Regions from separate parts of the Actinacidiphila yeochonensis CN732 genome, predicted to be linked through region 1. Evidence: riboswitches for the same ligand, from Rfam matches in the RefSeq annotation. Region 1 holds a riboswitch; the other holds the start of a gene.

Region 1 (14,592 bases):
CGGCCCCTTCTGACCCTGCGAGATCTCGAACTCGACCCGCTGGCCTTCTTCGAGGGTGCGGTACCCGTCCATCTGGATCGCGCTGTAGTGGACGAAGACATCCGCACCACCGTCGACCGCGATGAAGCCGTACCCCTTCTCCGCGTTGAACCACTTGACGGTGCCCTGAGCCATTCCTAACTCCCCTATTGCTGGCCCTGTCGCGGCCCCGCACTTCACGGGCCCGGGTCAGACCTCACCCGTCCTGGATTCCCGACCCGATGAGGGAGGGAACCCCGGGGGGCGTGCGCCGGAACGCGTCGACCGCGGCTGAATGTATCTGCACGGATGCCCACTGCAACAGGTCAAATGGACGAGAATTCTCGGCGCGACCGATCGGAAATGCACCGAGAAACATCGATAATGCGGGGCATCCCGGACAGGGCAAACGGGACGCATCGGGATAATTCACCGATGAATTTGGCGATAAATCGCCGCAGTCGTCTTCCGCAAGGACCAGGGTTTACTTCCGGCAACTGTACAACTCTTCAACTACCGCCCGGACAGCGGGACGCCCCGTCCACCCGAAGGGGTGAACGGGGCGATGGTGGCCGCTGCCGGCGGAAACACCCGCCGCCGGCGGCGGACACGGACGGCGCGTGGCCGCCGGTGGTTTCAGCCGCCCGCGACGGCGGGAATGATCGAGACGCTCGCACCGTCGGGGACGACCGTGGCCAGCCCGTCGGAGAAGCGGACGTCGTCGTCGTTGACGTAGACGTTCACGAAGCGGCGCAGCTTGCCCGCGTCGTCCAGGACACGGGCGGAGATGCCGTTGTGGTCGCGCTCCAGCGAGTCGATGACCTCGGCCAGCGTGGCGCCCTCGGCGGGCACCTCGGCCTGGCCGCCGGTGTAGGTGCGCAGGATGGTGGGGATGCGGACGGAAGCACTCATGCGAGGCCAGCCTCTCGGAAAGCGGCAAGGGTGGGGCGGATCGTCGCGGTCGGCCCGCTGGTGGCCGCGACCGCGTCCAGGGTCTTGAGTCCGTCGCCGGTGTTGAGGACGACGGTCTCGCCGGCCGGGTCCAGCTGCCCGGTCTCGATCAGCTTCTTCAGCACGCCGATGGTGACGCCGCCCGCGGTCTCCGCGAAGATCCCCTCGGTACGGGCCAGCAGCTTGATCGCCTCGACGACCTGCTCGTCGTTGACGTCCTCCACCGCGCCGCCGGTGCGCCGGGCGATGTCCAGGACGTAGGGGCCGTCGGCCGGGTTGCCGATGGCGAGCGACTTGGCGATGGTGTCCGGCTTGACCGGCCGCACCACGTCGTGGCCGGCCTTGAAGGCCGCCGAGACGGGCGAGCAGCCCTCGGCCTGGGCGCCGAAGATCTTGTAGGGCTTCTCCTCGACCAGGCCGAGCGCGATCAGCTCGCGCAGCCCCTTGTCGATCTTGGTCAGCTGGGAGCCGGAGGCGATCGGGATGACCAGGTTGTCCGGGAGCCGCCAGCCGAGCTGCTCGGCGATCTCGTAGGCCAGCGTCTTGGAGCCCTCGCCGTAGTACGGCCGCAGGTTCACGTTGACGAAGCCCCAGTCCTCGCCGATCGGGTCGCCGATCAGCTCGGAGCAGAAGCGGTTCACGTCGTCGTAGGAGCCCTCGATCGCGACGAGGTCGCCGCCGTAGACGGCGGCCATGACGACCTTGCCGGCCTCCAGATCGTGCGGGATGAACACGCAGGACTTCAGGCCGGCCCGGGCCGCGGCGGCGCCGACCGCGCCGGCCAGGTTGCCGGTGGAGGAGCAGGACAGGGTGGTCATCCCGAAGGTGCGGGCGGCCTCCAGGGCGATGGCCACCACGCGGTCCTTGAAGGAGTGCGTGGGGTTGCCGGAGTCGTCCTTGACGTGCAGGCCGCCGGTGATGCCCAGCTCGCGGGCCAGCCGGTCGGCCTTGACCAGCCGGGTCCAGCCCGGGTTCAGGTTGGGCTGCTCGGCGACGTCGGCGGGCACCGGGAGCAGCGGCGCGTAGCGCCAGATGCTGGCCGGACCGGCCTCGATCCGGCGGCGCAGGCCCTCGGGGTCGCCGGTCGGCAGGTCGTAGGCCACTTCGAGCGGGCCGAAACACTCCAGACACGCGAAGACCGGGCCGAGCGGGAAGCGGGTCCCGCACTCGCGGCAGGAGAGCGCGGCGGCCGGGCCGAAGGGGGCGCGCGGCTCACCGGCGGAGTCGCCGGACGCGGTGGTCGCGGTGGGAAGTTCGGTGCTTGCGGCAGTGTGCGCAGCCATAACTGGCGAGGCCCTTTCTCCTCATCTTCCTCGTGGCGCGGGCGCGCCAGGAGACGGAATTGGCACCTTCCCCACCGTGTGACCTCGCGGTCGGCGGGAGGGTTGCCGGGGCTTCAACGGGCCGTTCCCTCTGCCCCTCTGGATGAGCGGTATGGCGCCGGGCGGCCTGCCCATGGACGGCGGGCCCGGTGCGTTTGTCGGCGGGACCCCGGCATGCCGGCGCCTCGCGTGTTGTTCAAAACTGTAACCGACGAACCCGGGGGCGGAGACAGGGGTCCGCAACGCGAGACGTGTCACACCGGTCCCCGCGTCGCGGCGCCGGCGCCGGCTGTTCCGGCCTGATCCGGCCTGATCCGTTCGCCGGCCCCGCGTTGGCCGGCCTCCCGGTCGGCCGGGTCGGCGGGCCCGCGGCTCGTCCGCGACTGAAGCGACTGAAGCGACTGAAGCGACTGAGGAGAGGAGATCCGTGCTCGACGAGGTGGAGCGCTGGCTGAAGAGCCGGACGTGGTCGGCAGCCGACCGTCCGCTGGAGGAGCTGCTGGCCGCCAAGCACGCGGCCGGCTCCCGGGGGACGGTCAGCGTGGTGCTGCCGGCGCTCGACGAGGAGGCGACCGTCGGCGCGATCGTGGCCGCGATCCGGGGGCGGCTGATGGCCCCGGACGGGGTTCCGCTGGTGGACGAGCTGGTGGTGGTCGACTCGGGCTCCAGCGACGGCACCGCGGAGGTGGCCGCCCGCGCGGGGGCGCGGGTGGTGCGGCGCGACGAGGTGCTGCCGCGGCTGCCGGTGCTGCCCGGCAAGGGCGAGGTGCTGTGGCGGTCGCTGCTGGCCACCCGCGGCGAGATCGTCTGCTTCGTCGACGCCGACCTGCGCGACTTCGACCCGTCCTTCGTCTCCGGGATCGTCGGCCCGCTGCTGACCGAGCCGGACGTCCACCTCGTGAAGGCGATGTACGACCGGCCGCTGGAGTCGGGCGGCCAGGTGGTGCCGGCCGGCGGCGGCCGGGTCACGGAACTGGTCGCGCGGCCGCTGCTGAACCTGCACTGGCCGCTGCTGGCCGGCTTCGTGCAGCCGCTGGGCGGGGAGTACGCGGCCCGCCGCCCGCTGCTGGAGCGGCTGCCGTTCCCGGTCGGGTACGGGGTGGAGCTCGGGCTGCTGGTCGACGCGCTCGACGCGGTGGGCCTGGACGGGCTGGCGCAGGTCGACGTGGGGGTGCGCCACCACCGGCACCAGGACGGCCAGGCGCTGGGACGGATGGCGGCGGCGATCTACCGCACCGCGCAGAGCCGGCTCCAGCACGGCCACCTGGTCCGGCCGCGGCTGACCCAGTTCGACCGCGCGGCCGGCGGCTTCCGCCCCACCACGCACGCGGTGGACACCGACGAGCGGCCGCCGATGGCCACGGTCCCGGAGTACGCCGCCCGCCACGCCGCCTGACCGTCGGACAGGGCCTGCGGGCCACCCGGGCGGCCCCCGGCCCCGGAGGCCCCCGCGTACCGGTGTCGCCGCAGGTCGCGTGGCGTCCCGAGGGGCAGGACGACGCGTGGGGGACGTTTGAGACGGGGCGCGGGTGGTAGGTCCTGTCTGACGAGCGGCGCCGTCCGCGCAAGGGGCGGCGCCGCTCCTCGAAGCAGGTCCGGAGCGGCGCGGCGTGGTGGCGTGGAAGGAGGCGTGGGAGGTCGGATGGCAGGCAGCGAGGGCAGCGCGCGGGTACTGGTCGCGTCGAACCGCGGCCCCGTGTCGTACACCGTGGGTGAGGACGGCGGGCTCACCGGCCGACGCGGCGGCGGCGGGATGGTCTCGGGGCTGAGCGCGATCGGGCCGGACGCCGGCGCGGTGTGGGTGTGCGCGGCGATGTCGGAGGGCGACCGCGAGGCGGTGCGGCGCGGCGTCGCCGAGCCGGGCACCCGCATGATCGCGGTGGAGCCGGACGTCTTCCACGCGGCGTACAACGACATCGCCAACTCGGTGCTGTGGTTCGTCCACCACCTGCTCTACCAGACCCCGCTGGACCCGGTCTTCGACGAGGAGTTCCGCTCCCAGTGGGCGTCGTACGAGGCGTACAACGCGGCCTTCGCGGACGCGATCGCCGAGGAGGCGGCCGAGGGCGCCGCCGTCCTGGTGCAGGACTACCACCTCGTCCTGGTGCCCGCGCTGCTCCGGCAGCGCCGCCCGGACCTGCGGATCGGCCACTTCTCGCACACCCCGTGGGCGCCGCCGGACTACTTCCGGCTGCTGCCGGACGACGTCGCGGCGCAGGTGCTGGAGGGGGTGCTCGGCGCCGACCGGGCCGCGTTCCTCACCCGCCGCTGGGCCGCCGCGTTCGCCGCCTGCTGCGCCGACGTGCTCGGCGCCGAGGTGTCCGCCGACGGCATGTCGGTCAGCTACGCGGGGCACACCACGCGGCTGGGCGTGCACGGCCTGGGCGCCGACGCGGACTTCCTGCGGGAGCGGGCCGGCCGGGCGGACGTCGAGGAGCGGATGGCGGCGCTGCGGGCCGAGGCCGGGCCGGGGCGCCGGCTGATCGTGCGGGTGGACCGCACGGAGCTGTCGAAGAACATCGTGCGCGGCCTGCTGGCCTACCGGCGGCTGCTGCTGGAGCACCCGGGCTGGCGCGAGCGGGTGGTGCACGTCGCCTTCGCCTACCCCTCCCGCCAGGACCTGGCGCTGTACCGCGAGTACACGGCGGAGGTCTCCCGGGTCGCGGCGGAGATCAACGAGGAGTTCGGCACCCCGGGCTGGACCCCGGTGGTGCTCAAGGTGGACGACGACTTCGCCCGTTCGCTGGCCGCCTACCGGATGGCCGACGTGGCCCTGGTCAACCCGATCCGGGACGGGATGAACCTGGTGGCCAAGGAGGTGCCGGTGGTCTCCGACCACGGTGTCGCGCTGGTGCTCTCCCGCGAGGCCGGGGCGTTCGAGGAACTGGGCGACGACGCGGTGGTCGTCAACCCGTACGACGTGCGGGCCACCGCCGCCGCCCTCAACACCGCGCTCACCCTGCCGGAGGCCGAGCGCGCCGACCGCACGAAGCGGCTGGCGGCGGCGGCCACCGCGCTGCCGCCGACGCAGTGGTTCCTCGGCCAGCTCGACGCGCTGAGCTGAACGGGAGCCGGCACGTCGGCACCGCTGAACGGACGCCGGCACCACGCACGTCGGCACGTCGGCACGTCGGCACGTCGGCACGTCAGGGCAGGTGTCGCCCGTCCGCATGACGCTTCCGCCACGGCCCCGGTGGCACCCGGCGGTCCACCGCATTCTGGCCACACACGGGAAGGGAGCCGTCCATGAGCGTCGACGCGATCGCGCACACCGAGTTCCCCAGGGGGTACACGGTCCTGTCCGGGGCCGACGGCTACGTCGCGGCGCACACCCGCCGTTACGGCACGGGCAGGCTTCCCGTTCCGCTCGCCGACGGCCGCGTCTTCACCCTCGACCTGGATGAACTCCCGTACCCGAAGCCCGAGTCGGAGGTTCGCTGACGGAGGGCTCCGGCCGCGGCCCGGCCGGGTACTCCCCCGGCCGGGTGGCCTGACCAGCCGTCAGGAGTCCAGGGCGTCCGCGATGGCGTCGAGCAGCGCGACCACGCCCTCCGGGCCAGGCACCGCCAAGTCGGCCTGGTCCAGCAGCTCCTGGGGGGTCTCACCGGTGGCCGCGCTGGCCACGAGCAGGCCCGGGACGCCCTCCTCGCGCAGCCGGGCCACGGTCGCGAAGGCCGCGAGGTCGCCGAGGTCGTCCCCGGCGTAGAGCACGCTGCGGGCACCGGTCTCGCGCAGGTACTCGAAGAGCGCGACGCCCTTGTCCACACCCGGAGGACGCAGCTCCAGCACGTAGCGGCCGGGCTCCACCACCAGGCCGTGGGCGCGGGCGAGTTCGGCCAGCGGTTCGCGCAGCGCCTCGAAGGCGGCCTGGGGGTCCTGGGCGCGGCGGGTGTGCACGGCGACCGCGCGGCCGCCCTTGTCCTCGATCCAGGTGCCGTGCCAGGCACCGACCCGGTCGAGGCAGCCGGCCAGTTCGGCCCGGACCGCGTCGACCCCGGGGTCGGGCGCGGGGGCGCGCACCTCGCCGGAGCGGGCGTCCCAGCGCTCGGCGCCGTAGTGGCCGAGGACGGCGAGGCGGTCGAGCCCTGGCACTCCGGCGAAGCCGCCGTAGCGGACGGCGACCCCGGCCGGGCGGCCGGTGATGATGACGGCGGCGGCCAGTCGCGGTGCGAGCCGGGCGAGGGCGGTGGCCGCCCCCGGGAGCGCTCTGGCCTGTTCGGGGTCGGGCACGATCGGCGCCAGCGTGCCGTCGAAGTCGAGTGCTACGACGGCCTGTTCGGGGCGGGCGAGGAGCGCTTCGAGGGCTCCCTCGCCCTCGGGCGTGTGCGGCGTGGGGATCTCGGCAGCCATGCGTGCGACCCTACCCGCGTACCCCCGGCGCATGTCGGGCGTACGGCGGCACGTCGCGGATCAGCGCGAGCGGCCGTGCCGGTCGCGCGCCGCCCGCCAGCGGTTGACGGTCCCGGGGGCGTAGCGCAGCGCGGCGGGATCGTCCAGCAGCGCGTTCAGGTGCTGGAAGAAGGCGGTCGGCGACATGCCCAGCCGCTCGCGGATCGCCCGGTCGCGCGGGCCGGGGCCGGACCAGCCGCGCCCGGCCAGGTCCAGTACGGCGGTGTCCCGCGCCGACAGCCCCTCAGCCCCCGGCCGGTCGCCGTCCGGCGGCCCTCGGCGTCCGGCCCCTCGGCGCCCGCCCGGTCGGCGCCCGGCTGTTCGGTGTCGGGCCCCTCAGCGGCGTCCGGTCCCTGGCCGGGCTCCGTGCCGGGCCTTCCGTCCGGCCGCGGCCGCGGCTGCGGCTGCGGGACGTCGTCCGGGCCGGGGCCGGGACCCTCGGGGGTGCTCATGGACGACTCCTCCGCCGCGCGGTGCCGGCCGCGCCGGCCGGTACCGCGATCGTACGGCCGACCCGGGGCGTCAGTTCGCCGCGACGGACTTGGACTTGTTGTCCTGCGTCTCGGCGTAGATCTGCAGGTCGGACAGCACCTTCTTGGGGTCGGAGTGCACGGCCTGCCCGATGACGTCCTTGAGCCGCGAGCTGACCTCGGCCCAGGAGGTCTTGTCGACCGGGTAGAAGACCGCGTCCGGCAGCAGGTTGAGGAACTGGACCAGGTCCTTGTCCTTGGGGTTGGCGCGCATCGCGTCCGAGGCGGACGTGGTCACCGGCAGCAGGCCGTACTCGTCGAGGAACTTGACGCTGTTCTTCTGCTGGTAGACGAACTGGAGGAACGTCCCGTCGGCGTCGCGGTTGCCGCTGTGGTTGAAGGCCATCATCCAGTCGGCGACGCCCAGGGTGTTGGTGTCGGTGCCGGTCTCGCCGGGCAGCGCGGCCACGCCGACGTCGATGCCCTTCTGCTTGGCCTGGGCCAGCAGGGTGGGGTGGCCGTTGATCATGGCGGCGTCGCCGGCCAGGAACTCGTCGAAGACGTCCTGCCGGTTGGTCTTGGCCGGGTCCTTGGGGCCGACGAGGCCGGGCTTGACCAGGTTCTTCGTCAGCCAGCTGAACGCCTCGACGTTGGCGGCGCTGTCGAAGGTGTAGTTGTCGGCCGAGTCGGTCAGCCCGCCGCTGCCGCTGCTGCCGGTCGCGCCGAGCATCCACATCAGCGACTCGGCCTGGGCCTCCTCGGGGCCGAGCGGCAGGCCGTAGGGGACCTTGACGCCGGCGTCCTTGAGCAGCTTGGCGTCCTCGGCCAGCTCCGCCCAGGTCTGCGGGGCCTTCTCGATGCCGGCGTGCGCGAAGAGCTTCTTGTTGTAGAAGAACATCCGGGAGCTGGACACCCACGGGATGCCGTACTGGGTGTGGTCGACCGTGCCGGCCTGCGCCAGCGAGGGGATGAAGTCGGCCTGCTCGCTCACCGTGAAGAGGTCGTCGGCGCTGTAGAGCTGGCCCGCGGCGGCGTAGGAGGCGTAGGAGCCGATCTGCGCGATGTCCGGCGGGGTGCCCTTCTTGACCATGTCGGCGACCGTCGCGTCGACGTGCGTCCAGTCGACCACCTGGACGTCCACGGTGATGCGCGGGTTCTGCTTCTCGAAGGCGGAGACGATGCCGTTCCAGTAGCTCGTGGAGCTGGTGTGCGCCTTCGGGTCGCCGTAGTCGGCGGCGACCATGTGGATCGTGACGTCCTTGCTCAGCGGGGAGCTCGCCCCGCACGCGCTGACTCCGGTCAGGGCCAGGGCCGATGAGAGGCAAGCCGTGATGCCGAGGAGTCGTCGCCGCTGCACTGTTCCTACCATCCTTGGACTTCACCGAGACGTGCGCGGGCGCCCGCTCGGCGGGCACCGCGGAAGGGGAGAGTCTTCCGCATACCTTTAGCCAAGGTCTACACCATGAGTGATCGTTCTCCGTCGCCGGGGGCAGCGGCATTCTCGGCCCACCCCCGCGACGTGCGGTTTCCTCGTCCATCGGGGCGGAAACGGATCTTGCCCTCCGAGTGGACTAGACCTGTTCTGGGGTGAGACGCGAGACTGTACCCGTGAGACACGTCATCGCTCTCGATGTGGGCGGCACCGGGATGAAGGCAGCGCTGGTCGGCGAGGACGGCGCGCTGCTGTACCAGGCACGCCGCCCGACCGGTCGCGAACGCGGGCCCGAGGCGGTGGCCGAGGCCGTCCTGGACTTCGCCGCGGACCTCTACGCCCACGGCGCCGCCGCCTTCGGCCACGGCGCCCTCGCGGCCGGGGTGGCGGTACCGGGGATCGTGGACGAGGACTCCGGCACCGCGGTGTACTCGGCCAACCTGCGCTGGAAGGACCTGCCGCTGCGCGACCTGGTCTCCGCCCGGCTGGGCGGCCTGCCGGTGGCGCTCGGCCACGACGTGCGGACCGGCGGGCTGGCCGAGGGCCGGATCGGCGCCGGCCGGGGCGCCGACCGCTTCCTGTTCGTGCCGCTGGGCACCGGCATCGCCGGCGCCATCGGCATCGACGGGCGGATCGAGGCCGGCGCGCACGGCTGCGCCGGCGAGATCGGGCACATCGTGGTCCGCCCCGGCGGCCGCGTCTGCGGCTGCGGCCAGCTCGGCTGCCTGGAGGCGTACGCCTCGGCCGGCGCGGTCTCCCGCACCTGGGCGCGGGCCAGCGGCGACCCGGCGGCGGACGCCGCCGCGTGCGCGCGGGCGGTCGCGGACGGCGACCCGCGGGCGGCGCGGGTGTGGCAGGAGGCTGTGGACGCCCTCGCCGACGGCCTGGTCACCGGCCTGACGCTGCTCGACCCCCGGACGGTGGTCGTCGGCGGCGGCATGGCCGAGGCCGGCGCCACCCTCTTCGACCCGCTGCGGGAGGCCGTCGAAACCCGGCTGACCTTCCAGAAGCTCCCGCACATCGTCCCCGCCGCGCTCGGGGACACCGCCGGCTGCCTGGGCGCGGGCCTGCTCGCCTGGGATCTGATCACCACGGAGGTGGACGCCTGATGGCCCCCGTAACGACACCGCCCACACCGGCGGTACCGCCGTCGCCGTCGACCCCCTCGGCCGCGCGGCGCACCGTACTGGCGGGGGTCCGCGCCGTGCTGCCCTCCGGGGTGCTGGAGGACGGCCGGATCGCCGTCGAGGGCACCCGGATCGCCGAGCCGGAGGCCGCACGGCCCGACGAGGCGGTCGTGGACCTCTCCGGGCGCGGCTGGACGGTCGTGCCGGGCTTCGTGGACCTGCACAACCACGGCGGCGGCGGCGCCTCGTTCACCTCCGGCACCGCCGAGGACGTCCTCACCGGGGTGCGCACCCACCGCGAGCACGGCACCACCACTCTGGTGGCCTCCACGGTCACCGAGTCGGAAGAGGCGCTGACCCGGCAGGCGGGGCTGCTCTCGGAGCTGGTGGAGCAGGGCGACCTGGCCGGCATCCACTACGAGGGCCCGTTCATCTCGCCCTGCCGCAAGGGCGCGCACGACGAGACGCTGCTGCGCCACCCGGACCCGGCCGCGGTGCGCCGGCTGGTGGAGGCGGGCCGCGGCGCGGTGCGGATGGTCACCCTCGCCACCGAGCTGCCCGGCGGCATCGAGTCGGTGCGGCTGCTGGCCGACCTCGGCGTGATCGCCGCCGTCGGGCACACCGACGGCGACTACGAGCAGACCGTCGCGGCGATCGACGCCGGCGCCACGGTGGCCACCCACCTGTTCAACGCGATGCCGCCGCTCCAGCACCGCGCCCCCGGCCCGATCACGGCGCTGCTGGCCGACGAGCGGGTCACCGTCGAGCTGATCAACGACGGCACCCACCTGCACCCGGCCGTCCTCGAACTCGCCTTCGCCAGCGCCGGACCGGACCGGGTCGCGTTCATCACCGACGCGATGGACGCGGCCGGCTTCGGCGACGGCCTCTACGACCTGGGCCCGCTCAAGGTCGAGGTGCTGGAGGGCGTGGCCCGGCTGGTGGAGGGCGGCTCGATCGCCGGCTCCACGCTCACCCTGGACACCGCCTTCAAGCGGGCGGTGACGGTGGACCGGCTGCCGCTGGAGCACGCGGTGAAGGCGCTGTCCGCCAACCCGGCGCGGCTGCTGGGCCTGTCCGACCGGATCGGCTCGCTGGAGCCGGGCAAGGACGCGGACCTGGTGGTGCTCGACGCGCAGTACGACCTGGTGGGTGTGATGCGCGGGGGCGCGTGGGTGGTCCGCCCCGACGGGGTGCTCTGACCCCGCGCGGTACCGCCGCGGTCGTACGGCGGGCCGGAATGTTCAACGGCTCGGCAAGGGCCGCACCCCGGGCCGTAAAGGCGGCCGGTCCGCTCTGGGCCGGCCGCCGTTGTCTTGCCAGAATCGACGGGTGATCATCACCGTCACGCTGAACGCCGCGCTCGACCTCACCTACCGGGTCCCGTCGCTGGTGCCGCGCTCCACCCACCGGGTGCCGGCCGTGGTGGAGCGGCCCGGCGGGAAGGGGGTGAACGTCGCCCGGGTGCTGGCGGCGCTCGGCCACCGCGCCACCGTGACGGGCTTCGCCGGCGGGCCGGCCGGGCAGGAGCTGCGGCGCGGCCTGGCGGCGGTGCCGCACGCGGACCGGCTGACGGACGCGCTGGTACCGGTGGCCGGGCGGACCCGGCGGACGGTGGCCGTGGCGGCCGAGGACACCGGCGACACCACGATGTTCAACGAGCCGGGCCCGGCGGTCTCCGCGGCCGAGTGGGCCGCCTTCCAGGACCGGTACCGGGAGCTGCTGGCCGGCCCGGACACCCGGGCGGTGGCGCTGTGCGGCAGCCTGCCGCCGGGCGTGCCGGTCGGCGCCTACGCGGACCTGGTGCGGGAGGCCCGGACGGCCGGCGTCCACGTCCTGCTGGACACCGGCGGCGAACCGCTGCGCCGGGGTCTGGCCGCCCGCCCGGACCTGATCAAGCCGAACACGGCCGAGCTGGCCGGCCTCACCGGCTTCGCCGAGCCGGCCCGGGCGGCGCTGGACGCCCGCCGCCGCGGCGCGCGCACGGTCGCGGCGTCGCTGGGCGCTGACGGGATGCTGGTGCTCGCCGAGGACGGCGGCTGGCGGGCCGAACCGCCCGCCCGGCTGCGCGGGAACCCGGCCGGGGCCGGCGACTCGGCCGTGGCCGGGCTGCTCTCCGGACTCGTCGAGGGCCTGGACTGGCCGTCGCGGGTGGCCCGCGCGGTGGCGCTGTCGGCGGCGACCGTACTGGCGCCGGCCGCGGGCGAGTACGACCGGGCCGCCTACGCGGACCTGCTGCCGAAGGTGGCGGTCAGGCCGCTCGGCTGAGGGCGACGACGGCGTCCGGCCGACGCGCCCGGAGCCCGCCGGACGCGGACCCGCGGACGCGGACTCGGCGGACGCGGACCCGCTACTTCGTGACGTAGCCCTGCTTGAGCCAGACCTGGTCCAGGTTGACGCCGCAGTTGGTGTCGGCCGGGGTGCAGGACAGGGAGAGCGTGTTGGCGCCCTTCTTCAGGTCCACCCACGAGTACGTGGACATGCTCCACGCCTTGGCCCAGTCGGTGGCGTGGCTCCAGTTGTTCATCTTCACCGGGCCGGTGTGCGGCTTGCCGTCGACGCCGAGCGTGAGCGTGGCGTCCGGACCGGCGTTGCCGTAGCTGATGAAGTACGTGTACTTGCCGTCCTCGGGCACGGTGACGGTCCACGTCGCCGAGGCGCCCTGCGTGGCCATGTTGTCCACGTAGGTGCCGCCGGCCGCCTGGGCGCCCGGGTGCTCGGTGGAGGTCGCGGCGCCCCCGGCGAGCGCCAGCGTGGCCGCGTCCGCCTTCAACGAGCCGAAGGGGGTCGCGGTGGGCGAGGCGGAGGCGCTGGTGGGGGGCGCGGAGGTGACGGCCGGCGCGGAGGTGCTGCTCGCCTCGGCCTTGTCCTTGCCGCCCGAGCCGTTGGTCATCGCGAAGGCGATGCCGACGGCGACCGCGGCCACCACGGCGACGGCGCCGATGAGCAGGCCCCGGCGGTTGCCGGACCCCGCCGGGCCGCCCGGGCCGCCCGGACCGCCCGGCTGCTGCGGCCCGCCCGGCTGCTGGAACCCGCCGGGCTGCCCCGGCTGGCCGGGGACCGCCTGCGTGGGCCCGGCGTACTGGCCCGCGTAACCCTGGCGGCCCTGGCCCTGGCCCTGACCCTGGCCCTGGTCGTAGCCGTAGGGGGCCTGCGCGGGCGCCTGGGGCGGGTAGCCGTAGCCACCCTGCTGCTGACCGGCGCCCGGCTGGGCCTGCGGCGGGTAGCCGTAGCCGCCCTGCTGCTGGCCGGCACCGGGCTGGGCCTGCGGCGGGTAGCCGTAACCGCCCTGCGCCGGGCTGCGGCGCTCGCCGACCCGCTGCACCTGGTGGTACGAGGTCCGGGGCACGCCTGGCTGCCCCGCGGTCTGGCCCGGCTGCTCGCCGCCCTCGGACCGGTAGAGGTACGCGAACGGGTCGTCGTCCTCCGGGGTGCCGTCGTTTCCGGCAGTCATCGGCTTTCCACTCCCTCGTACTGTGGTATCCCACGACCCTACCGGCCCCATGGGACACACCGTCCAGCTCTTCGACGCCGGCGCGGGGTGCGCGGGTTCCCCCCGGCGGCCCGCGCGCCCCGGCGGTGACGGGGCCGCGGAGCAGCGGTGAACGCGCGGTGAAACGGGGTGGACGGCGCGGGGCGCGGGGCGCTCGGGGCGGCACGGCCGGGCGGCGGACGGGGGACGGCAGGCGGACGGCGAGCGGACGGCGAGCGGTGGGGAAGGGCGGGCGGATCGGTGACAGAAGGCAGCAGGCCGGTGGCGGAAGGCAGCAGGCCGGTGGCGGCGCGATGACGGGCGGACCCGGCGTGAGCCCCGTCGACGGCTCGGCTGGTGACGGCTGGCTGCGGTGGCGGACGGCCACCGAGCGGGCCCTCTACGGGCCGGGCGGCTTCTTCGTCCGCGAACGGCCGGCCGCCCACTTCCGCACCTCCGTGCACGCCTCGCCGCTCTTCGCCGCGGCGGTGGCCCGGCTGCTCGTCCGGGTCGACGCGGCGCTCGGGCACCCGGCGGAGCCGGCCTTCGTGGACATGGGGGCGGGCGGCGGCGAGCTGGCCGCCGGGGTGCTGGCCGCGCTGCCGGCCGGGCTGGCCGCCCGGGTCCGGGTGCACGCCGTCGACCTCGGGCCGCGCCCGGACCGGCTGGACCCGCGGGTGGCGTGGTCGGACCGTCCGCCGCCGGGCGTGGCGGGCCTGCTCTTCGCCAACGAGTGGCTGGACAACGTGCCCGTCGACGTGGCCGCCCCCGGCCCCGACGGCACCCCCCGCTACGTCGAGGTCCGCCCCCGCGACGGCGCCGAGCGGCTGGGCGCGCCGCTGGACGCGCGGGACGCCGAGTGGCTGGCGCGCTGGTGGCCGGCCCCGGACGGGCCGGACGGGCCGGACGGGCCGGACGGGCCGGACGGGACCGACGACGCCGTCGGCGAGGACCTCGGCCCCGCCGGCCGCCGGGTCGAGCTGGGGCCGCCCCGGGAGGCGGCGTGGCGCGAGGCCGCGGGCACGCTCCGCGCGGGGCTGGCGGTCGCCGTGGACTACGGCCACACCCGGGACACCCGTCCGGCCGCCGGCACCCTCACCGGCTACCGGGACGGCCGCCAGGTCCCGCCCGTGCCCGACGGCTCCCGCGACCTGACCTCGCACGTCGCCATGGACGCCCTCCCGGGCACCCTCACCACCCAGCGGGCGGCCCTGCGCGCCCTCGGTGTCAGCGGCGCCCGGCCGCCGCTCGCGCTGGCCTCGCGGGACCCGGCCGGCTACGTGCGGGCGCTGGCCGCGGCCGGCGAGGCGGCCGAGCTGACCGACCCGCACGGTCTGGGCGGCTTCCTCTGGCTGGCCACGCCTGCCGACCCGGGCTGCGCGGACCTGCTGGCACCCTGAGCACGAGGCCG
Region 2 (14,592 bases), on a different contig from region 1:
AAGCCGCTGACCATCCACACCGGCGACCGCGTCGAGGCGCTCACCGACGCCTCCACCGACCAGATGACGTTCAAGGACGACGGCAAGGTGGTGCGCACCATCCCCGTCACCACCGGGAAGCCGGGCTTCGACACCCGCAACGGCATCAAGGTGGTGCTGGACAAGGAGTCGTTCGTCCAGATGAAGAGCTCCACCGTCGGCATCGCCGCGGGCAGCTCCGACTCCTACGACCTGCCCGTCTACTGGGCCACCCGGGTGACATGGAGCGGTGAATACGTGCACGCCGCGCCGTGGTCGGTCGGCTCCCAGGGCTACGCCAACGTCAGCCACGGCTGCACCGGCATGAGCACCGACGACGCGCACTGGTTCTTCGACCACGTGCAGCTCGGCGACGTCGTCCAGGTCGTCAACAGCCAGGGCCCGATGATGACCCCGTTCGACAACGGCTTCGGCGACTGGAACCTCAGCTGGGCCGACTGGCAGAAGGGCAGCGCGCTGCACGGCGGCGGCTCCTCGGGCAGCACCTCCGGCGGCGGCTCGGGCAGCACCTCGGGCGGCTCCTCGCAGGACCAGACCACCCCGGTCGACAGCGACCCCGGCGACTCCGCGCGCCTCAGCCCCCAGACGGCGTAACCACCGAAGCGGCCTGTGGCGCGACGGCCGCACGGGGTCACGGGTGCGGCGCAGGGCGGACGACCCCCACGCGGACGTACCGCGAAGACGAACGGACGCACCCGTACGGGTGACAACGGGCGCCCACGCAGGCAGCGTGGGCGCCCGGACGGGGGAGTACGTCAGCGGTGGGCGACGGCCCCGGACTCGGGGGCCACACGGCGGCGCAGGAGGATCGCCAGGGTGTCGCTGAGGGCCACCGGGTCGACGGGGTGGGTGACCGCGGCGTCCGCCCGGCTCCACGTGGCCAGCCAGGAGTCCTGCGGGCGCCCGATCAGGACCAGCACCGGCGGGCAGTTGAAGACCTCGTCCTTCACCTGGCGGCACACCCCCATACCGCCGGCCGGAGTGGCCTCGCCGTCCAGCACCAGGGCGTCCACGCCGCCCTCGGCCAGCTCGCTGAGGACCGCCGGGAGCGTCGCGCACTCCAGATACCGCACGGGCGGCAGGTCCGAGGCGGGCCGGGTGCCGACCGCGAGCCGGACCTGCTCCCGGGTGTTCGCGTCGTCGCTGTAGACCAGCACGGTGGCGTGAGCCTGCATCGTCGGACCTCCTCGTGAACGGTTTCACACGTGGTCGGAGCCTACTCCCGCAGGTGCCCTCCGGAGGAGGTGTCGCCCGATCGGGGGACGGTCAACTAGGCCGTGCGGGTCGCCGGGAGGGCTTGACACACCGAAGGGGGACCCCCGGAGTGAGCGCCGGATAAGCGACCGACATAATGTCGGACGTGGCGACAGCAACAGCAGTAGAAACCGGGCACGCGCACCCGTCGGTCAACCGGCCGAACCTCACCAGCGTCGGAACCATCATCTGGCTGAGTTCCGAGCTGATGTTCTTCGCGGCCCTCTTCGCGATGTACTTCACCCTGCGGTCGGTCACGGGTGCCGACTTCTGGAAAGCGCACGCCGACGCGCTGAACGTCCCCTTCTCCGGGACGAACACCGCGATCCTGGTGGCCTCCTCCTTCACCTGCCAGATGGGTGTGTTCGCCGCCGAGCGCGGTGACGTGAAGAAGCTGCGCTCCTGGTTCATCGTGACCTTCATTATGGGCGCGATCTTCATCGGCGGTCAGATCTTCGAGTACACCAACCTGGTCAAGCACGACGGGATCTCCCTCAGCTCCTCGCCGTACGGCTCCGTGTTCTACCTGACCACCGGGTTCCACGGTCTGCACGTGACGGGCGGTCTGATCGCCTTCCTGCTGGTCCTGGGCCGGACGTACGCGGCCAAGCGGTTCACCCACCAACAGGCCACCGCTGCCATCGTCGTGTCCTACTACTGGCACTTCGTCGATGTCGTCTGGATCGGCCTCTTCGCCACGATCTACCTGATCAAGTAGTGGCACCAGCCGTCGGCCCCGTACCGGGCGTCCGACAGACGACCAGCCAGAAGCATCGACACAAGAGATCCTGACACCGGGGTAATCCGTGAAAAAGCTCTCCGCACGACGGCGCCACCCGCTGGCGGCGCTCGTCGTCCTACTCTTCGCGCTCGCGGCCACCGGGGGGCTGTACGCCGCGCTCGCGCCGGCGCCCAAGGCGCAGGCTGACGACTCGTCGCAGTCCCTTGCCATCGAGCAGGGCAAGAAGCTGTACTCGGTCGGCTGCGCCAGCTGCCACGGCATGTCCGGGCAGGGCAGCTCCGACGGCCCGACCCTGGTGGGTGTGGGCTCGGCCGCAGTGGACTTCCAGGTCGGCACCGGGCGTATGCCCGCGCAGCAGCCCGGCGCGCAGGTCATCAAGAAGAAGAACATCTACAGCCAGGCGGAGATCGACCAGCTCGCCGCGTACATCGCGTCCCTGGGCCCCGGTCCCGTGGCCCCCACCAAGGACCAGTACAGCCCGGCGGACGCCGACGTCGCCCACGGTGGCGAGCTGTTCCGCACCAACTGCTCCCAGTGCCACAACTTCGTCGGCAAGGGCGGCGCCCTCACCAACGGCAAGTTCGCCCCGAGCCTGAAGGGCGTGTCGGCCAAGCACATCTACGAGGCCATGCAGACCGGCCCGCAGAACATGCCGTCCTTCCCCGACACCACGATGCCGTCGAAGGACAAGGCCGCGATCATCGCCTACCTGAACGCCGTGGACACGGCCAAGAGCGCCAACCCGGGCGGTTTCACGCTCGGCTCGCTCGGCCCCGTCTCCGAGGGTCTGTTCGCGTGGGTGTTCGGCCTCGGCATCCTCATCGCGGTCGCCGCCTGGGTCGCGGCCCGGACGTCTAAGGCCAAGAAGTCATGAGCGAAACCGGATCCCACAACGACGTGCCAGAGAACCTGCCGGAGCACGGCTCCGTACACGGCAGCGCGCCGGCCAAGGCCGACCCGTTCGCCAACCCCGGCCTGCCGCCCCACGAGCACCGGCGCCAGGACATCGACGAGAAGGCCGCGAAGCACTCCGAGCGAGTCGTCGCGGGCCTCTTCACGCTGTCCATGCTGGGCACGCTGGGCTTCATCGCCTCCTTCGTGATCTTCCCGGTCGACAAGCTCATCTACGTCTTCCCGATCGGCCACGTCAGCGCGCTGAACTTCTCGCTCGGCCTGACCCTGGCGGTGGCGCTCTTCTGCATCGGCGCCGGCGCCGTGCACTGGGCCCGCACGCTGATGGCCGACGAGGAGGTCGCGGACGACCGGCACCGGGTCGACGCCGACGACGAGCTGCGCGAGAACGTCCGCCAGCAGTGGATCACCGGCGCCAAGGAGAGCGGCTTCGGCCGCCGCAAGCTGATCCGCAACACCATGTTCGGCGCGCTCGGCATGGTGCCGCTGGCCGGCGTGGTCATCCTGCGCGACCTCGGTCCGCTGCCGGAGAAGAAGCTCGACCACACCGCGTGGGCCAAGGGCAAGGAGCTCATCAACTCCAACACGAACCAGCCGCTGCGTCCCGAGGACGTCGCGGTCGGCTCGCTGACCTTCGCCCAGCCCGCGGGGCTGAACGAGGACGACGACGACTTCCAGACGCAGATCGCCAAGGCCGCGCTGATGATCGTCCGGCTCAAGCCGGAGGACATCAAGGACAAGCAGGAGCGCGACTGGGGCCACCAGGGCATCGTCGCCTTCTCCAAGATCTGCACCCACGTCGGCTGCCCGATCAGCCTGTACGAGCAGCAGACGCACCACGTGCTGTGCCCCTGCCACCAGTCGACGTTCGACCTGTCCGACGGAGCCCGGGTGCTGTTCGGCCCGGCGGGCCACCCGCTGCCGCAGCTCCGGATCAGCGTCAACGACCAGGGCAACCTCATCGCCCTGGGTGACTTCTCCGAGCCCGTCGGCCCGGCATTCTGGGAGCGCTCATGAGCACCACGACCGAAGAGGCACCCGCGCGCCGCGGGCGCCCGACCCACCCGGGCGAACGCGTTGCCGAGTGGACCGACGGCCGGCTCGGCCTGTACAAGCTGGCCAAGTCGAACCTGCGGAAGATCTTCCCGGACCACTGGTCCTTCATGCTGGGCGAGATCTGCCTCTACAGCTTCGTCATCCTCATCCTCACGGGTGTGTACCTGACGCTGTTCTTCCACCCGAGCATGAACGAGGTCGTCTACCACGGCTCGTACACCCCGCTCCAGGGCGTGCGGATGTCCGAGGCGTACTCCTCGACGCTGAACATCAGCTTCCAGGTGCGCGGCGGCCTGCTGGTCCGGCAGATCCACCACTGGTCGGCGCTGATCTTCATCGCCGCGATGATCGTGCACATGATGCGCGTCTTCTTCACCGGCGCGTTCCGCCGCCCGCGCGAGCTGAACTGGCTGTTCGGCTGGACGCTGCTCTTCCTGGGCATGTTCACCGGCTTCACCGGCTACTCGCTCCCGGACGACCTGCTGTCCGGCACGGGTGTGCGCTTCATGGAGGGCGCCGTCCTGTCGGTGCCGATCGTGGGCACGTACCTGTCGATGTTCCTGTTCGGCGGCGAGTTCCCGGGCCACGACTTCGTGGGCCGCTTCTACTCGGTGCACATCCTGCTGCTGCCCGGCCTGATGGCCGGTCTGCTGGTCGCGCACCTGATCCTGGTGTTCTTCCACAAGCACACCCAGTTCCCGGGTGCGGGCAAGACCGAGGAGAACGTCGTCGGCACCCCGCTGCTGCCGATCTACATGGCGAAGGCGGGCGGCTTCTTCTTCCTGGTCTTCGGCGTGATCGCCGCGGTCGCCGCGGTGGCCACGATCAACCCGATCTGGGAGATGGGCCCCTACCGGCCGGACCAGGTGTCCACCGGAGCGCAGCCCGACTGGTACATGGGCTTCTCCGAGGGCCTGATCCGGTTCATGCCCGGCTGGGAGATCAGGGCCTGGGGCCACACGCTGGTGCTCGGCGTGTTCATCCCGCTGATGATCTTCCCGCTGGTGATGATCTCGATCGCGGCGTACCCGTTCATCGAGTCCTGGATCACCGGTGACCACCGCGAGCACCACCTGCTGGACCGCCCGCGCAACCGCCCGGTCCGCACCGGTCTCGGTGTCGCCTGGCTGACCTGGTACTTCGTGCTGCTGATCGGTGGCGGCAACGACATCCTGGCCACGCACTTCCATCTGTCGATCAACGCGATCACCTGGTTCGTCCGCATCGCGTTCTTCGTCGCGCCGGTCATCACCTTCTGGATCACCAAGCGGATCTGCCTGGGCCTCCAGCGGCGCGACCGGGAGAAGGTGCTGCACGGCCGCGAGACCGGCATCATCAAGCGGCTCCCGCACGGCGAGTTCATCGAGGTGCACGAGCCCCTGTCGCAGCAGCAGCTGCACGTGCTCACCGCCCACGACCAGCCGAAGCCGATCGAACTCGGCCCGGAGGTCGACGAGAACGGCGTCGAGCGCAAGATCAGCCCGATCGCCAAGATCCAGTCGCGGATGTCGCAGAACTGGTACGGCGAGCACAGCCAGATCCCGAAGCCGACCGTCGAGGAGTACGAGGAGATCACCAGCGGCCACGGCCACCACTGATCCCTCCGCTCCCCGCGAGCGGCACACCGCAGGACAGCAGTAGCTGCAAGGGTCGCCACACCCCTTCCGGGCGGCCCGGGACCGCGTCAGCGCGGCTCCCGGGCCGCCCGTGGCGTTTTCCCGGGCCGGGCACGGGCCTGTCCCCTCCCGGGGCGGGTGCCGGGGAGCGGGGCCGCCCGAGGAGCGGAACCGGTGGGGAGGGCCGGGCCGCTCTCGATAGAGTGATCCTGTAAGCGGCGAACCCGTCCAGGAGCGTGAGCGATGAGCGTTGAGTACCCCGCAGGAGGCGAACCCGCGGTCACTCGCTCGTGGCCCGACATCCTCAGCGCCCTGATCGCCGGCCAGGACCTCGACACCGCCGACACCGCCTGGGCGATGGACTCGATCATGCGCGGCGAGTCCACCAACGCGCAGATCGCCGGCTTCGCGGTGGGCCTGCGCGCCAAGGGCGAGACCGTCGAGGAGATCGCCGGGCTGGTCCAGGCGATGTACGAGCACGCCACCACCATCGAGGTGCCCGGCCCCACGCTGGACATCGTCGGCACCGGCGGCGACCGCTCCGGCTCGGTGAACATCTCCACCATGTCCGCGATAGTGGTGGCCGGCACGGGCGCGAAGGTGGTCAAGCACGGCAGCCGCGCCGCCTCGTCCAAGAGCGGTGCCTCCGACGTGCTCGGCGCCCTCGGGCTCAACCTCGACCTGCCCCCCGCACGGGTGGCGGAGGTCGCCGAGGAAGCGGGCATCACCTTCTGCTACGCCGTCAGGTTCCATCCCTCGCTGCGCCACGTCGCCAGCGCGCGGAGCGAGTTGGGGGTGGCCACGCCGTTCAACTTCCTCGGCCCGCTGACCAACCCGGCGCGGGTCAAGACCCAGGCCACCGGCGTGGCCGACGCGCGGATGGCGCCGATCCTGGCCGGGGTGCTGGCCGAACGCGGCTCCTCCGCGCTGGTCTTCCGCGGCGACGACGGCCTCGACGAACTCACCACGACCGCCACCTCGCAGGTGTGGGTGGTGCGCGACGGCAAGGTCGACCACCACTCGTTCGACCCGCGCGACATCGGGATCACCCTGGTGCCGGTCGAGGCGCTGCGCGGCGGTGACGCGGCTCACAACGCCGACGTGGTCCGTCGCCTGCTGGCCGGCGAGCAGGGGCCGGTACGGGACGCGGTGCTGCTCAACTCCGCCGCCGCGCTCACCGCGTTGGAGCCCGCCGGGCAGGGCGGGCTGGAGGAGCGGATCGCGGCGAACCTGCCGCGCGCGGCGGAGTCCATCGACTCCGGTGCCGCCGAGTCGGTGCTGCGGCGCTGGGTGGCGGCCACCAACGCCTGACGCCGGGACGGCGGTTCACCGGCCGGCTCCGCGGCGCCCGCACGGGCGGCCCGCGGGGCCGGCCGTAGGCGTTCCCCGCCGGTTCCCCGCGCGCTTCCCGCCCGCTTCCCGTGCCGTGCCCCGGCCCGCTCCGAAGGCCCTCCTATACGGCTCTTCCCAGGTCCAGACGGGCCCCGGGGCTGCTGCCGGTCGGGCCGTTGGACGGGTCGTCGGGCGGGCGGGTGCGAAAGGTGCCCGGGGGGAGGGGCTTGCGTCGTGGCGGACGTGTGGCAGAATCTGATCCAGGTCACGAGTGACAGCGCAAAGGCCCCGGCTCGCTGTCCGGCAACCCTCCGTCCGAGGCGGGGTGCCCCGGGTGATGACCAGGCTGTGACGCAGCAAGGCTCACAGCAAGCCGGACCTGGGGAGTTCTTCATGAGCAAGCGAATGCGTTAGGGCCGTCGGGCCCAGGGACCGCTTCGCCCCCTTCGCGGCAGGCGGTCGTCACCCTCGCAGTTCCGCCACACCCTTCTTCGCACCCGCACTCGCCTGCGCGGCAACGCCGCCGTGCCATCGCCGAGTGGTGCTTCAGCCTGCCTTCCTACGGGAGTCCGCCGTGACCGTGACCGCCGCTGCCGCCACCGACCGTCCCACCTGTAGCCCGCTGCCCGTCCTGGGCCGCGACGTCCGCGTCCCGCTGGTCACCGGCGGCGAGGTGGAGTACGGCGCCCTGGACTACGCGGCCAGCGCGCCCGCCCTCCAGCGGGTCTGGGACGACGTCGCCGCGTACGCGCCGTACTACGGCAGCGTGCACCGGGGCGCCGGCTACCTGTCGCAGCTGTCCACGGACCTGTTCGAGCAGAGCCGGGAGACCGTCGCCGCCTTCCTCGGCTGCCGCCCCGGCGACGAGGTGCTCTTCACCCGCTCCACCACCGACTCGCTGAACCTGCTGGCCGCCGCGCTGCCGGCCGGAACCCAGGTCTTCGTCTTCGAGACCGAGCACCACGCCTCCCTGCTCCCCTGGAGCCGCGCCCGCGAGGTCCAGGTGCGCTACCTGCCCGCGCCGGACGGGGCCGAGCAGGCGGTGGCCGCGCTGGACGCCGCGCTGGCCGCCGCCGCCGACGGGCCGAAGCTGGTGTGCGTCACCGGCGCGTCCAACGTCACCGGCGAGATCTGGCCGATCCGCGAACTGGCCGCCGCCGCGCACCGGAACGGCGCCCGGATCGTCCTGGACGCCGCGCAGCTGGCCCCGCACCACCCGGTGGACGTGGCCGAGCTCGACGTGGACTGGGTCGCCTTCTCCGGCCACAAGCTCTACGCGCCGTTCGGGGCCGGGGTGCTCGCCGGCCGGGCCGACTGGCTGGACGCCGCCGAGCCCTACCTGGCCGGGGGCGGCGCCACCCGCAGCGTCATCCACACCGGTGACGCCGTGGACGTCGAGTGGAACTCCGGTACGGCCCGGCACGAGGCGGGCTCCCCGAACGTGATCGGCGCCTACGCCATCGCCTCGGCCTGCCGGGCGCTGACCGAGGCGGGCTTCGAGGCGCTGGCCGCGCGCGAGCAGGAGCTGCTGGGCCGGCTGCGCGAGGGCCTGGCGGCGATCCCCGGGGTGCGGGTGCTCTCGCTCTTCGGCCCGGACGCCCCGCGCGTCGGCGTGCTCTCCTTCGTGGTCCGCGACTGGAACTCCTCGCGCCTTGCCGCGGCGCTGTCGGCCGAGTACGGGATCGGCGTCCGCGACGGGCTGTTCTGCGCCCACCCGCTGGTGCGCACCCTGCTGGGCGGCGAGCCGGACGAGCCGGCCGAGTGCGGCGTGCCCGACGACGTGCCGGGCGGCCGCCCGCTGAACGCGGTGCGGGTCAGCTTCGGCGCGGGCACGCCGGACGAGCACATCGACCGGTTCGTCAACGCGCTGGCCACGCTGGTCCGCGACGGCGCCGCCTGGGACTACACCACCGAGAACGGCCGCTGCGTCCCCGCCCGCGCCTGACCGGCCGGGCGGACCGGCGGCCACTGGTCGGGACCGCCAGAGGTCCCGGCCGGCGGGCCCGCGGCGGATGGCGGACCGGTCGGATCGGCGGATCGGTCGGACCAGCGGATCAGCGGATCGGTCGGACCAGCGGATCAGCGGATCGGTCGGATCAGCGGATCGGGCGGGTCCGCGCCGGGCCGGCGGGCCGCCGGGTCGGCTGCCGGGAGCGGCGGTGGGTCAGGAGTCCAGGCCGATGGCGAAGGCGGACTCCAGGTCGTGCTGGGAGTAGGTCCGGAAGGCCACGTGGGTGTCGGTGCCCATGACGCCGGGGATCTTCGAGATGCGGCCGGGGATGACGTCCGCGAGGTCGTCGTGGCGGGCCACCCGCACCAGGGCCACCAGGTCGTAGCCTCCGGTCACCGAGTAGACCTCGCTGACGTGCTCCAGGGCGGCGATGGCTTCCGCGATCTCGGGGATACGGTCCACGGACGTCTTGATGAGCACGATCGCGGTGATCACGGCTGGGCATCTCCTTGGCTGGGCCTGACGACGACGCTCACCTTACGCCGTGGCCGGTAGCAGACCCACGCACACAGGAAGCCGAACGCGAAACCGACCACGTGCGCCAGGTAGGCCACTCCGGGGCCGCTCCGGGCGGTCTGCGCGGCCAGCCACTGGAGCACGAACCAGAAGCCGAGCACGACCCAGGCCGGGAAGCGCAGCGGTACGAAGAAGAGGAACGGGAAGACGCTCGTCACCCGGGCCCGCGGGTAGAGGTAGAGGTACGCGCCCAGCGCCCCGGAGATCGCCCCCGACGCCCCGACCAGGCTCTGCGTGTCCTCGGGGTGCGCGAACGCGAAGCCGTAGGCGGCCAGGTATCCGGCCGCGAGGTAGAAGAGCGCGAACCTGGTCCGGCCCATGCGGTTCTCCACGTTGTCCCCGAAGACGTACAGGAACAGCATGTTGCCCACCAGGTGCAGCCAGCCGCCGTGCAGGAACATCGAGGTCAGCACGGACAGGAACGGCACCTTCGCGAAGGGCCCGGGGACACCGCAGCCCGCCGGCAGGGCCAGTCGGGAGACGGGCAGCCGGCCGTGGAAGAGCTCGGCCGGGATCACCCCCCACCGGTCGAAGTACAGCGCCTGCCGGCAGTGCAGCGCCTGCCCGGCGCCGTAGAAGCCGGCGAAGCCGGAGACCGGACCCAGCAGGAACACCACCGCGCACAGCCCGATGAGCGTGTACGTGACGACCGGCGTGCGGCGGACCGGGTTCGTGTCGTACACCGGGATGACCATGGACCGATCATGACGGAACCGGACCAACCGGCACGGGTCGCCTCGCCGCAGCGCGCGGCGCCGCCCAGGCCGTAGGGTGACCCGGACAGCGCCCGGCGGCGGGTCGAACTGGTGGACCGCGGTGGCACGGACGTGTCCGGTGGTTCCCCGCGCGGACGGCCCGGACGGCGGCCCGGAGCGGGGACAATGGAAACAGGAGGCGGCGGCCGGAGGGATCGGAGGGGCCGGGAGCCGAGGGACCCGACAGGAGTGACTGGTGGACGGTAACGGCGGCCGACCGCGGCCCGAGCAGAACGGGCCGGACGGACCGGAGGTCGGCGTGCCCGCGGAGCCGGTCACGAGCGCGGACGCCGCGCGACCTGGCAGTCCCGCACCCGCCGACGCGGACGGTCCCGGCCTGCCCGGGGACGACGCGGCGGCAGCGGCCGGACCCCCCGGCGACCCCGAGGGCGCCGGACCCCCCGAGCACGCGGACGGCGGGTCCGAGGTCGAAGCCGAAGCCGAGGCCGGGAACGAGGCAGGCGCGGACCCGGATGCGGATGCCGCCGATGCCGATGCCGACGCCGGCTCCGACACTGACGACGACTCCGACTCCGACTCCGACTCCGACGCTGACGACGGCGACACCGGTGCCGAGCCCGCCCTGGAGGGGCCGCTGCCGGAGGGGGTGCGGCACCGCGTGGTCACGGTGGCGGCCGACGCCTTCGGCGGCTTCACCTTCGCCGAACTGCCGGTGACGCTGCGCCCCTACGCGCGCTTCACCCCCACCCGCCGCGCCCGGTACGCCGCGACCGCGCTCGCCGCCGCCCTGGAGTCCGATCCGGCCTTCCGGCAGCGGGTCGCCGTCCGGCTGCGCGAGGCCCAGCCCGACCTCACCGGCGCCCTGGACGCGGGCACCCCGCCGCCGGCCGCCGATCCGCTGGACGTGGCCGCCGCCGCCTATCTGCTGCGCCCGCCCGGCTGGGCCAAGCTGGTGGCCACTGCCGGGGAGGAGGCCCAACGCGTCGGCGCGGAGCGGGCGGACGAGGAGGCCGCCCGCCAACTCGTCCGGCTGCGCGAGGAGGTGGCCGCCCTCCACGAGCACGCCCGCACCAGCGCCGCCCGGGCCCGGACCGAGCTGGACGCCGCGCGCAAGGAGACGGACGCGGTCCACCGCAAGCTGCGGGCCGCGCACAGCGACGTCCGCCGCGCCGAGGCCGCCCAGCGCAAGCTCCAGGCCGAACTGGACGAGGCGCGGGGCGCCGCAGAGCGGGAGCGGGCCGCCGCCGACAGCGAGCTGCGCCGGCTGCGCGCCCGGCTGGGCGCTGCCGAGGCCGCGGTGGAGGCGGGCCGCCGGGCGGCGCGCGAGGGCCGCAGCGTCGAGGACGTACGGCTGCGGCTGCTGCTGGACACGGTGCTGGACGCGGCCGCCGGCCTGCGCCGCGAACTCGCCCTGCCGCCCCGGGACACCCTGGGCGTGCGCCCGGCCGACACCGTCGACGCCGTGGCGCCGGGCCAGTTCAGCCCCAAGGACATCGCCACCCGCGCGCTGTCCGACACCGACCCGGCGCTGCTCGACCAGCTCCTCGCGCTGCCGCAGGCGCACCTGGTGGTCGACGGCTACAACGTCACCAAGACCGGCTACCCGGCGCTGCCGCTGGAGAAGCAGCGGCTGCGGCTGCTGGGAGGCCTGGCCGCGCTCGCCGCGCAGAGCGGTGCGGAGGTCACGTGCGTCTTCGACGGGGCGGACCTGGACCGGCCGGTGCTGCTCGCGCCGCCGCGCGGGGTGCGGGTGCTGTTCTCCAAGGGCGGTGAGACCGCGGACGAGCTGATCCGCCGCCTGGTGCGGGCCGAACCGCCCGGCCGCCAGGTCGTGGTGGTCTCCGCCGACCGCGAGGTGGCCGACGGCGTCGCGAAGGCGGGGGCGCGGCCGGTGGCCTCGCTGATGCTGCTGAAGCGGCTCAGCCGGGTCTGATCTCCGGCGGGGGCTCCTGGGGCTGATGTGACGTGCTGTGAACATGCCCGCGGAATCCGGCCGTTCCCCCGGGGCGGCCCCGGCCGTGCGCCGGTGCGGGCCGCCGCGCCCGCGCACACCGGGTTTCGCCTGCGGAAACGTACGGTCGTCGGCGTGCCACGACGGGTACGGACCTTGGTAAAGCCCCGTAAAGAATGTGCGAAGCGGTCGATATTTTGCCTACAAGGATTTGAACTGATCACAGTCTGGTCACTAAGGTCGGGGCTCGTACCTCCGCGCAGTCGATCATCCAGCCCGGATGGCGCTCGGGGGCCGCCCGCCAGCTGAACCGGTAGGCGGCTGAAGGAAGAAGGAGACCGCCTTCGTGGCGTCCCACCGTCGTCCCAAGCCGGCAAGCCGCACGCGTGTCACCGTGCTCACCGCGACCGCCGCAGCAGCGGTCGCCCTGTCATCGCAGGCCGCGCAGGCCGCTCCCGCCAAGGAGTCCATCAAGGACGCCAAGGCGAAGGTCGACGCCCTGTACTCGCAGGCCGAGGTGGCCACGGAGCAGTACGACGCGGCCAACGAGAAGCTGGGCACCCTGCAGAAGGAGGCGTCCAACCTCCAGGACCAGGTGGCGCGGCAGCAGGAGAAGCTGAACAGCCTTCGGGACGGCATCGGCGTCATCGCCGCCTCCCAGTACCGCAGCGGCGGTATCGACCCGTCGCTCCAGCTGTTCCTCTCCTCGAATCCGGACAGCTACCTCGACCAGGCGACGTCGCTGGACCAGATCTCCTCGCTCCAGGCCGGCGCCCTCACCCAGCTCCAGGACGCCAAGCGGACGCTGGACCAGGAGCGGGCCGAGGCCACCGCCAAGCTCGCCGAGGTGCAGACCACCCACACCGAGCTGACCAAGAAGAAGAACGAGACCAAGCAGAAGCTGGCGAAGGCGCAGACCGTCCTCAACGGCCTCACCGAGGCCCAGCGCGAGCAGATGGCAGAGGACAACGCGGCCGCCGCCAACCGCGCCAGCAGCCAGGTGGACCTCGGCAACGCCAAGGCGTCCTCCGCCACCGCGGAGGCCGCGTACAAGGCCGCGGTGGGCAAGCTGGACCATCCGTACGGCTACGGCGACGAAGGGCCCACGTACTACGACTGCTCCGGTCTGATGCAGTACGCGTACGCCCAGGCCGGCGTATCCATACCGCGGACCTCCGAGGAGCAGGCGAACGCCGGCACCCGCATCTACAGTGCCTCGCAGCTTGAGGTGGGCGACCTGGTGATCTTCTACGGCGACTACCACCACGTGGGCATGTACGCGGGCCACGGCCAGGTCATCCACGCGCCGAGGACGGGCGAGAACGTGAAGTACGAGGCGATGAGCGACATGCCGTTCCAGTTCGGCGTCCGCATCGGCTGATTATCGGCTGGCCCCGGCGCGGAGCCCGCAGTCGGCTCCGCCCGCACACCTCCACCCCGCACCGCCACGGCCGACGCCGTGGCGGTGCTGTCGTTTCGGCGCCCTTCGCGCGCGTCCGGGCGGGCTTTCCGGGGTCTCGCGGGTGGGCTTCGGCGGCCTTCCGGGGCCTTCGGGGGCTTCCGGGGCGTGCGCCCGGCGTGGCCGGGCCGGGCGGTCGCGCGCCGTCGGGGGCCGCGAGGTCCCGCCGATGGCAGCGGCGCGCCCGGCGGCGTACGGCGGACGAGTGATGAACACCCAGCCGAGGCGGCCGCCGCCGGGCGCGTGACCTGCGGCGCCGGGGAAGGGGTCACCCCTGCTCCGCTCCGGATCTTTGAACTGCCCGCCACGGCGCGGTTACTGTCTGCTGTCGTGGCTTCCCATCGACGCATCCCCCGGCGCGGTCCGGCCGGCACCGGCACCCGGGCCGCCGTGCTGTCCGCCGCCGCCGCGGCGGCGGCGCTCTCGGCCGCGGCGCCGCTGGCCGTGGCGGCCGACGGAGGGCCGGAGCACGGCCCCCGGGGTGCCGCCTCCCGGCTGGACCGGCTCTACCAGGAGGCCGAGCAGGCCACCCAGGGCTTCGACGCCACGCGGGAGCGGGCCGGCGTGCTCCGCGACGAGCTGGCCGACCTCCAGGACCAGGCCGCCCGTGACCAGCAGCGCGTCAACGACCTGCGCGACCGGCTCGGCCTGCTGGCCGCCGCCCAGTACCGCGCCGGCGCCCTCGACCCCACGCTGGCGCTGCTGCTGTCGCCCCGGCCCGAGCAGTACCTCGACCAGAGCGCCGTGCTGGACCGGATCGGCGCCGACGAGTCCGCCCGGCTCACCCCGCTGCGCGAGGCCGAGCGGGCCCTGGCGCAGCAGCGCGCCCAGGCGTCCGGCAAGCTCGCCGAGCTGCGCGCCACCACGGCGACGCTCCAGCGGCGCAAGCAGGCCGTGCAGAGCGCCCTGTCCGCCGCGCGGGCGCTGCTGCGCGGTATGACGCCGGGCCAGCGCGACGCCTTCGGGGGCGGCTTCGGGGACCGGGCCT

The links. Region 1 has a riboswitch for S-adenosylmethionine ahead of thrC (threonine synthase). Riboswitches for the same ligand answer to the same signal wherever they lie in the genome.
Region 2: it holds a riboswitch for S-adenosylmethionine, as region 1 does, so the genes downstream of both, BS72_RS03180 (aminotransferase class V-fold PLP-dependent enzyme) here and thrC (threonine synthase) in region 1, are expected to answer to the same signal.

Annotation. Positions count from the first base shown of each region.
Region 1 covers NZ_JQNR01000005.1:322,519-337,110, forward strand. The annotation lists gene BS72_RS13495 (cold-shock protein) at 1-174, opposite strand, end outside; gene BS72_RS13500 (ubiquitin-like small modifier protein 1) at 655-930, opposite strand; gene thrC (threonine synthase) at 927-2,252, opposite strand; SAM riboswitch class I at 2,271-2,401, opposite strand; gene BS72_RS13510 (glucosyl-3-phosphoglycerate synthase) at 2,719-3,687, shown strand; gene BS72_RS13515 (alpha,alpha-trehalose-phosphate synthase (UDP-forming)) at 3,934-5,355, shown strand; gene BS72_RS13520 (hypothetical protein) at 5,538-5,732, shown strand; gene otsB (trehalose-phosphatase) at 5,793-6,641, opposite strand; gene BS72_RS13530 (DUF3263 domain-containing protein) at 6,702-6,920, opposite strand; gene BS72_RS13535 (extracellular solute-binding protein) at 7,203-8,519, opposite strand; gene BS72_RS13540 (ROK family protein) at 8,759-9,691, shown strand; gene nagA (N-acetylglucosamine-6-phosphate deacetylase) at 9,691-10,911, shown strand; gene BS72_RS13550 (1-phosphofructokinase family hexose kinase) at 11,042-11,977, shown strand; gene BS72_RS36470 (carbohydrate-binding protein) at 12,060-13,163, opposite strand; gene BS72_RS13560 (SAM-dependent methyltransferase) at 13,496-14,581, shown strand.
Region 2 covers NZ_JQNR01000003.1:353,668-368,259, reverse strand. The annotation lists gene BS72_RS03215 (L,D-transpeptidase) at 1-633, shown strand, start outside; gene BS72_RS03210 (response regulator transcription factor) at 795-1,214, opposite strand; gene ctaE (aa3-type cytochrome oxidase subunit III) at 1,391-2,011, shown strand; gene qcrC (cytochrome bc1 complex diheme cytochrome c subunit) at 2,100-2,909, shown strand; gene qcrA (cytochrome bc1 complex Rieske iron-sulfur subunit) at 2,906-3,964, shown strand; gene qcrB (cytochrome bc1 complex cytochrome b subunit) at 3,961-5,601, shown strand; gene trpD (anthranilate phosphoribosyltransferase) at 5,863-6,930, shown strand; SAM riboswitch class IV at 7,215-7,332, shown strand; gene BS72_RS03180 (aminotransferase class V-fold PLP-dependent enzyme) at 7,526-8,896, shown strand; gene BS72_RS03175 (Lrp/AsnC ligand binding domain-containing protein) at 9,116-9,397, opposite strand; gene BS72_RS03170 (rhomboid family intramembrane serine protease) at 9,394-10,173, opposite strand; gene BS72_RS03165 (NYN domain-containing protein) at 10,817-12,127, shown strand; gene BS72_RS03160 (C40 family peptidase) at 12,492-13,526, shown strand; gene BS72_RS03155 (C40 family peptidase) at 13,935-14,592, shown strand, end outside.